DNA from 2 places in the Paenibacillus sp. MER 180 genome. Region 2 is predicted to be linked to the other one. Evidence: riboswitches for the same ligand, from Rfam matches in the RefSeq annotation. Region 2 holds a riboswitch; the other holds the start of a gene.

Region 1 (4,465 bases), on a different contig from region 2:
AACGGTGTACAGTGCTTCCAATGTAAGAGTAAGTGATGTCGGAGATTATAATGACGGCCGCGATATGATGGTTACCTTCAACCGGGCCTCGGATGAATCGAATATTAGCCAGTATCGAATTATGGTTGTGAAGACGAGCAGATCGTACCGCTTTGATGTATCCGAAGCGAACAACGTATCCAGCTACAATTATACGTCGATGAACCCGAATGGCAGAGACGTTAGCCTCAAGCTGAGCTCTACTGCGAGAGACGTAGATGGGGACCTGATCCGTAACGGAACCAGCTACCAAGTATATGTGCTTTCTGTTGGACGCGGTAGTTATGTGAATTCCCTGTCCAGCGCCTCAGATACGATTACGTTGTCTAACAATTCGACGGTGTACCCTGCAACGAACGTATCGGCAAGCAGTATGGGTGGAAACTACAATGATGGACGGAACCTGAGTGTAACATTCAACCGTGCTGCAGATGAATCGAATGTGAACCATTATCGCGTTATGGTCGTGAAGTCTTCCAATGCAAGCCGTTTTAATCTAACAGAGGCCAATCGAGTTAACAATTGGAACTCAGCTGTCGTGTATCGGAGTGGCAGCAGCTTGTCACATGTATTCGATCAGGATGCAAGAGATGTAGATGGAGCACCGATTCGCAACGGCAACAGCTACCGGGTATTTGTTCTGTCTGTAAGCTCCAATAGTCAAGCGAACAATGCGTTGTCTGCTCCATCTCCAGAGGTGACGCTTAAAGGCAATGCCTCGGTTGATGTTGTGACGAATGTAGAAGCGAAGATTATTGGCAAAAACGGTAATGCCAGCGACATTGAAGTAGGCTTTAATGCACCATCCAGTAGTTCGTACGTAAATGAATACCGTATTATGGTCGTCCGCGCAGATCAGTCCTATGCATTCGACGCATATAGTGCGGGACAGGTGGGATCATCCAGCTACATTCGGGTTGGGAATCAGAGTGGCTATGTAAGACAATCGCTAACAAGCGGCTTGCGGGATGTTCAAGGCAACGACATTCAAAAAGGTGTTGCTTACCGGGTATTTGTGCTTACGGTAGCTGACAATAGAAGCGGCTCCTCGAATGCCTTGTCTTCGCCTTCTGGTGAATTTGCCTTGGTAGATCAATCCGTGCAGGCACCTACAAATGTGTTTTTGACAAGAGAAGGGGGGAATAACTTCAAGGCCTCCTTCTCGAAGCCAAGCAACGACAGCGGGATTGCCTATTATGCATTGATGGTCGTTCCTTCTAGCTCAGCGAACTCCTTCAACCTGGATCAGGCGAATCGTTTAAGAGGAGTAAGCGTAATTGGCGAAGAATCTAGAATGTTCTCGCTGTCAGATAATGATGCATATGGAAATCCAATTCGCAGCGGCGTTGCCTATAAAGTATTCGTTATGTCCGTAGCGGATGGGCGCAATGCAACAGTGAATGCACTGTCCACCGCATCCAATGAAATGACAGTTGGTGACGGATATTAATCCCCATGATGTGAAATAGAGAAGATAGATAGATGGCATTCAATAAGAGCCTCGGAATGATTTCCGAGGCTTTTTATGTATCACCAAGAGTACAAGAGAGTTGTGTAATGAGTAAGAAATGACTTCAGTGCTGTCTATTAGGTAATTGGTAGGGGAGAGGGGGCTAAGCAGTAGTGGCTCTATAGGAAAATCGACAAATGTGTCGAGCAGTTGGAGGGAATTGCACGAATCTATGGGAGCAAGGATGGAGAGGATAGGGGTGTTTTTGTCGGAAATAGGGTGAAACAACCTTGAAAATGACTATAAAATGACAAAAAATGATTTTTCGTGTCGAAAGATTGAAAAGTGTTATGAAAAAGTATTAATCTTTTCATTCGAGCAACCGATATAAAATATGGGTCTTGAGTTGGATAGGGGATGCGACCGTCCAACATGCTGATATGTAATATGTACTTTAGACCTATTCACGCGATACATGTCACAAGAACTAGTGCGTAACATTGCTATGACATTCTTGCCTGATAATCGATCTGCAACACGCAATGGATACATCAAGAAGAACAACATCAGGATTGAAAGGCAAACTCTTCGAAAGATGAGGACGCAAAGCCGCGGGCCTAACATCTTCACGGATTACGGCGGCCGGGTTGCCATTAATGTTGCGGTAACTACACAACGGTTATTCGGTGACAAGGCTATGCAGAATGGCCTTTTTTTTGCGCACAGAAGCTGGGGTAAATGATGGAAATTGTGTTGCTAAAATGGGACGAGTGTACTTCCTACGAAGACATAGATTCATTGATGGATCGATTTATCCCGTTCGTTACACCTGAAAAATACAAAAGGTTAGATAGACTTCGGAACCGTGAAGATTTTTATTGCACGGTTGCGGCTGACATATTGGCCCGCATGCTGCTATGTCGAACCTTGAAATGTTCGAATAACGAACTTGTTATTCACACTCATCCCTTCGGCAAGCCATATGTGGAGGGTGATCCGGTATTTTTCAACATCTCTCACGCCGGTGCGTTCATAGCAGTGGCATTGGATGAAGCGCCAATCGGGATTGATATTGAGCAAGCAGGAGAATGGAACATGGACGTGGCTAGGCTGATATGCTCGCCGCGTGAGTTGGAATTGCTTGCAAATACGAACGACAGTCGTGCGCGTCAGGAATTGTTTTTTTACATATGGACGGCTAAGGAAAGTGTTCTGAAGGCATTAGGAACGGGTCTTAGCCTGCCTCCCAGCACATTCGAGATTGTGCAGGAGACAGCTGTACCTATACAGCATAATCAATTATGGAATGTTGATCATAATTATGTAAAGCAATATGTCGTTCCTGTAACAGGCTATAGTATGACTGTGTGTGCACAGCATATGGAATTTGCCAAGCAAATAGAGTACATCACATGGGAGCAGTTGACTCATAGGTTTACGAAATGGGTTGGATCGTACAAAGGAGAGGACGAGAATTGGCTTTCATGGAATTAACAGTAGAACGATTGGCAGGCTATGACGTACATTCTATCGAGCTGCCTGAAGAGACAATGCGTCTTCTGAAGAAGCATTCGGCCGAGCATTCGGTCAAGTTGGAATCCGTCATGTTCAGTGCGTGGGCAACGCTGTTGTCCCGGTTCTACAACTCGCAGCAAGTAACTCTTCATGCCGTTCAAGCGGGACACGGCAATGCAAACCATACCGTAGTCAGTCAGGATGACGTAACCTTGCAAGGAATTATGAGCATTCATAACAGCTTGTCGGCTTGCGCAGAAGGACGTAACCTGACTTGCTCTGAAATAGCTTCTGACAGTGATGTGGCAACGTATTGCTGGTACGGAGAAGATGTTCGGCCCGTGCTTCCAGAGGGAGAGCAGGTATGTGACCTGCACGGCTGCATTCAGCATGCTGCTGGAACGGGCGCATTACCGATGTTCACAATGTATTACAAGGAAAATCAGTTCCAGTTATCGACGGTAGAGAAGCTGGGTGAGTACTTCTTGCAGCTGCTGGATGAAGCTGTGAAGCATCCTCAGAAGCGTATTGGCGAGCTGGAAATGCTGACAGAGCAGGACAAGCGCCAGTTAATTGAGGGGATGAATCAGACGCGAGCTGAATATCCTCATACATTCACGGTTCAGGCGCTGTTCGAGGAACAGGCTAAGCTGCATCCGGATCGAGTAGCTGTCATCGAAGATGATCGCGAGTTGACCTATTGCGAGTTGAATGCTCGTGCGAATCAATTGGCGCGCAGGCTGCGGAAGCTTGGCATCGATCGGGAACAGTCTGTTGGTATTATGGCAGAGCGCAGTGCAGAGATGGTTGTCGGTATCTTAGCGATTCTCAAGGCGGGAGGAGCTTATGTTCCACTTGATCCCGATCACCCTCAGGATCGCATTCAATATGTCCTGGAAGACAGTCGTACGAAGCTGGTACTGACTAGCAGATCGTCAGATATAGATTTGCCGAATACCATCGAGCAGGTTCATATGGATGACCCGAGCCTTGCTGATGAATCTAGCGATAATCTGGTATCTGTGAATCAGCCAGAAGATCTTATATATATCATTTACACGTCCGGTTCGACAGGAAGACCTAAGGGCGTCATGGTTACTCATCGTAATGTCATTCGCCTAGTAAAGCGCACGAATTATGTGAAGTTTGGCGAAGGCGACCGTATTTTGCAGACGGGATCGCTTGTGTTCGATGCCTCAACCTTTGAAATCTGGGGCTCCTTGTTGAATGGCTTAGGGCTCGTGCTCATCGATAAGACGACGATACTGGACGCTGAGCAGCTGGAGCAAGCGCTCATCCGCCATCAGGTAACGATTATGTTCCTGACGACGGCGCTGTTCATTCAATTGGTTGATCGCAATCCGTGCATATTTGCGCCGCTTCGCCAATTGCTCGTGGGTGGAGAGCTGATGTCGCCAAAGCACTTCTATCGAGCGGCTAAGGACTGTGCACCGATTGAGA
Region 2 (4,465 bases):
ATGGACTTGCCCGTATCCTTATCGACGAACTTGATCGTGATAGGGAGTGCTGTCTTCTTGTAGAAGAAGGTATACTCGTTGTCCTTGGCCTTAAATGTGTATTGAACTTCGGCGTTTTCAGGCGTGTATCCCGGGATGTCGAGTGCCTTCAACGTAATCGTCTGTCCGTCGGTGCCGGAGAGCGAAGTATCGTCGTCAGCGATGGATGTGCCAGAGTCCTTATCCACATACTTAATTGTTAGCTTTTGTGGAGCTAGCATATATCCGAACCATACTGTTTTGTTAGGTTCCTGCAGTGTTAACGTTTCTTCTGTAGGGTCGGTGCCCTTTTTCAACACATAGTTATCAAGCTTCGGAGCAGGAACCTTGTACTTCGGCCCTATATCCAGCGCATCCTTCCCATTGACAGTGAAAGACTCGCTGTACAACTGCTCTGCAAGATCCACACGTTCGACAACCTTGCCGTCTGCGTTAATAGGCTCGCCTTGTTCATTAACCTTGTAGCCTTTAACAATAATGGAGCCTTTGCCGAAGCTGACTTGAGGCACTTCAAAATCTTTTGTTGTACGTTGATGATTCACATCTGTATATTCCATGGTGGTTCGTCCGTTTGTCGGGTAATTGACATCAGCACTCGGATTTTTAGAAGAGTCCATTTTGATGGTATATGTCAGGGTTGCCGGACTTCCCTCTACAATGTTGCCAACGTCCCATACAAACGTTTCCGAAACTGAATCCCATTTCACCGTGCCTTGAGATGCTGTATAGTCTTGCTTTTCAACAGGTGCATTACCTTTGAAAATAAGGTTAAACATTTCACCCATCGGATCCTTGACTATAGCATTTTCAGCCGCGTAAGAAATTTTCCCTGCCAGTTCAGAGAAGACCTTCTCCAGCTCTGCGCTGTCAGACGGGTAATAGTTGTTTGCTGAAGCGCTGTTCTTTAATACATATACAGCGTTAGCATCACTGCCGACCTCGAGCCCGATCGAATAAATGGTGATTCCTGCATCCTTGGATGTTTTGGCTTGAGATATCGTAGGAATTCCATTGTCCTTAACCGTATAGTTATCTATCTTGTATCGATCTCCGAACAAGCCAGAGGATAAATCATAGCTGTTGCCGGAACCGATAGTCTTGGTGTAGTCAAAGTTGGAAAGTACAAAGTTATACTTGTTATTGGGCCATGAATAAGGAGCGGCTTTTTTTGCAGGAGAACTGAACGTTGGCGCACCGTCACTAAGCAGCACAATAAATTTATTTTTAGCTGAACTCTTTGTAGTTAGTAACTGATGTGCTGTGTTGAGAGCGCCTTGTATGTTTGTCCCTCCGGAAGCCGAGATACCCTTAATATTGTTCAGGAGCTTTTGTTTGTCATTCTGGCCAAGAAATCCGGATGATGTGTCCTCTGCGCTGGTGCTAAACGTGACAAGAGCAATTCTTGTTTTGACGTTGGACAAAAGCAGTGTGTTTACAAATTTCTCCGCTGCTTTTTTGGCATTGTCTAACCGTTTGTAGTTTTTCATACTGTCTGACTTGTCTAAGACAAGTACGACATCGGTGTCACCGGCTTCAACGTTCTTCCCTTCGGCGGTCAGAGTAATCTGCCACTCTCCTGGCGTTCCGGTTGGCTTCGCTGTCTTGCTTAATTTCACAGCACCTGGCTCTGGCCAAATTGGATCACGTGCGGCTGCATCTGCACTTTGCAGTGTGTGAGGAATAAACCCGAAGAACACGGCAAATACGCACAGCCATGTTACGGCCAACTTTACTCTACGTTTCATTCAATTCGCCACCTCATTTTTTCATTTTATTCCTCCCCTACCGAAGTGAGTCCATGCCTCCTCATTCTTATTTATATAGCTCAACGGACAGTTAATTCCGCCAGAACTTCACATAAATAAAAAAAGTCCAGCTGCAAGTAACAGAATTGTTAGTTGCAGCTGGACTATCATAGGTCGTAGGACCGTTAGACTCCGAAGCTTTGCGGCCTAATCTTTCGATTAGTGTGCCCTATGAGATTGATCAATCATAACACTTCTTATTCAAGCGAAGATGACTGAATCATAGGCATAGGGAACTATCAAGCTCAATATAGGTTACGAGGAACAATTTGTCAATGATAAGAAAATACTAGTTTGTATACATACTACAAGTATTAACCTACTAGAGTCGATTCATACCTGATAATAGATAATCAATCTATATGCCTCCAACTTTATAACTATTCATTGCTATCAGATGGAAATAACGGATTGAATTGCTCCAATGCCCGTACGATAATGAGTAGAACAGATAATCTAGCAATCGGCTTCAGGAATACCTCGGTGTGTCGAGTGAGACAGGATGAAGAACGACTAGAGCTTAAGATTTTTGTAAGGATTGAGTAAGGAATTAGAGAGGAATGCCTCATACAATAAAGTCATCGGGAAGCACGCATTGAGCGGGAGGAGATACTGGCATGACGTATTTATTACGTACACATCATTTGACGAAGACGTTCCAAGGTAAAGAGGTCGTCTCGAATGTGAATATGAACATCCGCCAAGGAGAGATATATGGATTTTTGGGTCCGAATGGGGCCGGTAAGACAACAATTATGAAAATGATTACGAACTTAATTAAGCCTACAATGGGTCAAATTGAAGTATTCGGGGAAGCGCTAGCCCCTAAGTCGTATCATCTGCTGGCTCGGATGGGGACAATTATCGAATACCCTGTATTTTATGACAAGCTGTCGGCACGAGAGAATATGGAGCTGCACTGCGAGTACATGGGATATCACAACATGAAGGCCATAGATGAGGCATTGGAGCTGGTGAAGCTCAACCATGTGGGTGATAAAGCAGTTAAAGATTTCTCGCTTGGAATGAAGCAGCGGCTAGGGATCGCCAGAGCGATCACAACGAAGCCGGAGCTGCTTCTATTGGATGAACCTATTAATGGGCTGGATCCGATAGGGATTAAGGAAATACGCGATTTGCTTCTTATGCTGAGCAGACAATATGGTACAACGATATTGATATCAAGTCATCTGCTGGGTGAAATTGAGCTAGTTGCAGATACGATTGGTGTCATTAATAATGGTCGATTAATTGCAGAAGTGTCTATGGACGAGGTTCGTATGAAAAATAGCGAATATATTGAGATTGTGACGAATGATTGCACGCGAGCTGCGTTCCTGCTCGAAGATAAACTAGGCATACACAATCTACGAGTCATGGACGAGCGCATAATTCGAGTATATGATCCGAATATCCAGCAGGGTATGCTGACGAAGGAACTGGTCGTGAACGATATTTTAATAGAATCGATCCATAAGAAAAACAGCTCTCTAGAGGAATACTTTTTATCTTTGTTGGATGGAGGTGATCATGTTGCGTAATTTGATAGGTTTGGAGCTCCGCAAGCATCACATAGGAGGGTATATTCGAATTGCGATTATTGCAAATATTGTCACGATTTCCATTTTATTCTTAATGTTATACAGTCCTAACATGATGGAAGAAGTTGTTTTCGCGGATTACACTGCCCTTTTTGTGGGTGTGGATTCATTTGTACGAATGATCTTTATCGTCTTTGCAGCAGTATTGATATCTCGGTTCATTATTGATGAATATAAATCAAAGACAATAAACATCCTATTTATGTATCCAATAAGTCGGAAAAAGATCCTCCTCAGCAAGTTGGCCATTATCGCCATTTTCACATTTAGCAATATTGTTGTGTCTGAAATTGTGCTTAACGCGATCTTGTTGACAGCAAATGCAATTGTACCCATTATACAAGAGCCCCTGACTTTGTCGATAATTGGGGGAGGGGCATTGAAGTTGATCATGAATGCAATGGCTGCAAGCATTATGAGCCTCATTCCGCTATATTTCGGCATGAAAAAATATTCGACACCGACGACGATCATGTCTTCCTTGCTCATTGTTTCCATCGTGTGCTCGAATAATGGGGGAGTCTCGCTGAATTCAATCATTATCGTTCCGATCATCTTGGCACTGATCGGTGCATTCGTAATGTACATGACAATAAAGAAGGTTGAGCACGTAGATGTGGTTAATTAGTTGAATACGCTGACGTTGTCTGAGCCTGAGAAGACTTGGACAACGGGAAATTAAAACAAATTAAAAAACAGGAATTGCTATTTGGGTAACCATGTGGTAAGATGACTATATTCAAATTTGACCTGATTCACATATTGCAGAGGGTTATTTTGAAGCTAGAATAACCTTGTCCAATATGTGAATTTTATTTATTTATGTAAATAAGAGGTCATGTAAATTTTAGGAGGTATTTGTTCATGCAAACAGGTACAGTTAAATGGTTCAACGCAGAAAAAGGTTTCGGTTTTATCGAAGTTGAAGGCGGCAACGATGTATTCGTACACTTCTCCGCAATCACTGGCGACGGCTTCAAAACGTTGGACGAAGGCCAACGCGTTGAGTTCAACGTAGTT

Evidence for each region. Region 2 has a riboswitch for cyclic di-GMP ahead of M3661_RS19500 (MucBP domain-containing protein). Riboswitches for the same ligand answer to the same signal wherever they lie in the genome.
Region 1: linked by a shared signal. The riboswitch ahead of M3661_RS23020 (4'-phosphopantetheinyl transferase family protein) and the one ahead of M3661_RS19500 (MucBP domain-containing protein) in region 2 are both predicted to bind cyclic di-GMP.

Annotation. Positions count from the first base shown of each region.
Region 1 covers NZ_JAMAVT010000016.1:120,375-124,839, reverse strand. The annotation lists gene M3661_RS23025 (stalk domain-containing protein) at 1-1,489, shown strand, start outside; cyclic di-GMP riboswitch class I at 2,058-2,144, shown strand; gene M3661_RS23020 (4'-phosphopantetheinyl transferase family protein) at 2,228-2,983, shown strand; gene M3661_RS23015 (non-ribosomal peptide synthetase) at 2,974-4,465, shown strand, end outside.
Region 2 covers NZ_JAMAVT010000012.1:92,800-97,264, forward strand. The annotation lists gene M3661_RS19500 (MucBP domain-containing protein) at 1-1,784, opposite strand, end outside; cyclic di-GMP riboswitch class I at 1,936-2,023, opposite strand; gene M3661_RS19505 (ABC transporter ATP-binding protein) at 2,462-3,385, shown strand; gene M3661_RS19510 (ABC transporter permease) at 3,375-4,073, shown strand; gene M3661_RS19515 (cold-shock protein) at 4,310-4,465, shown strand, end outside.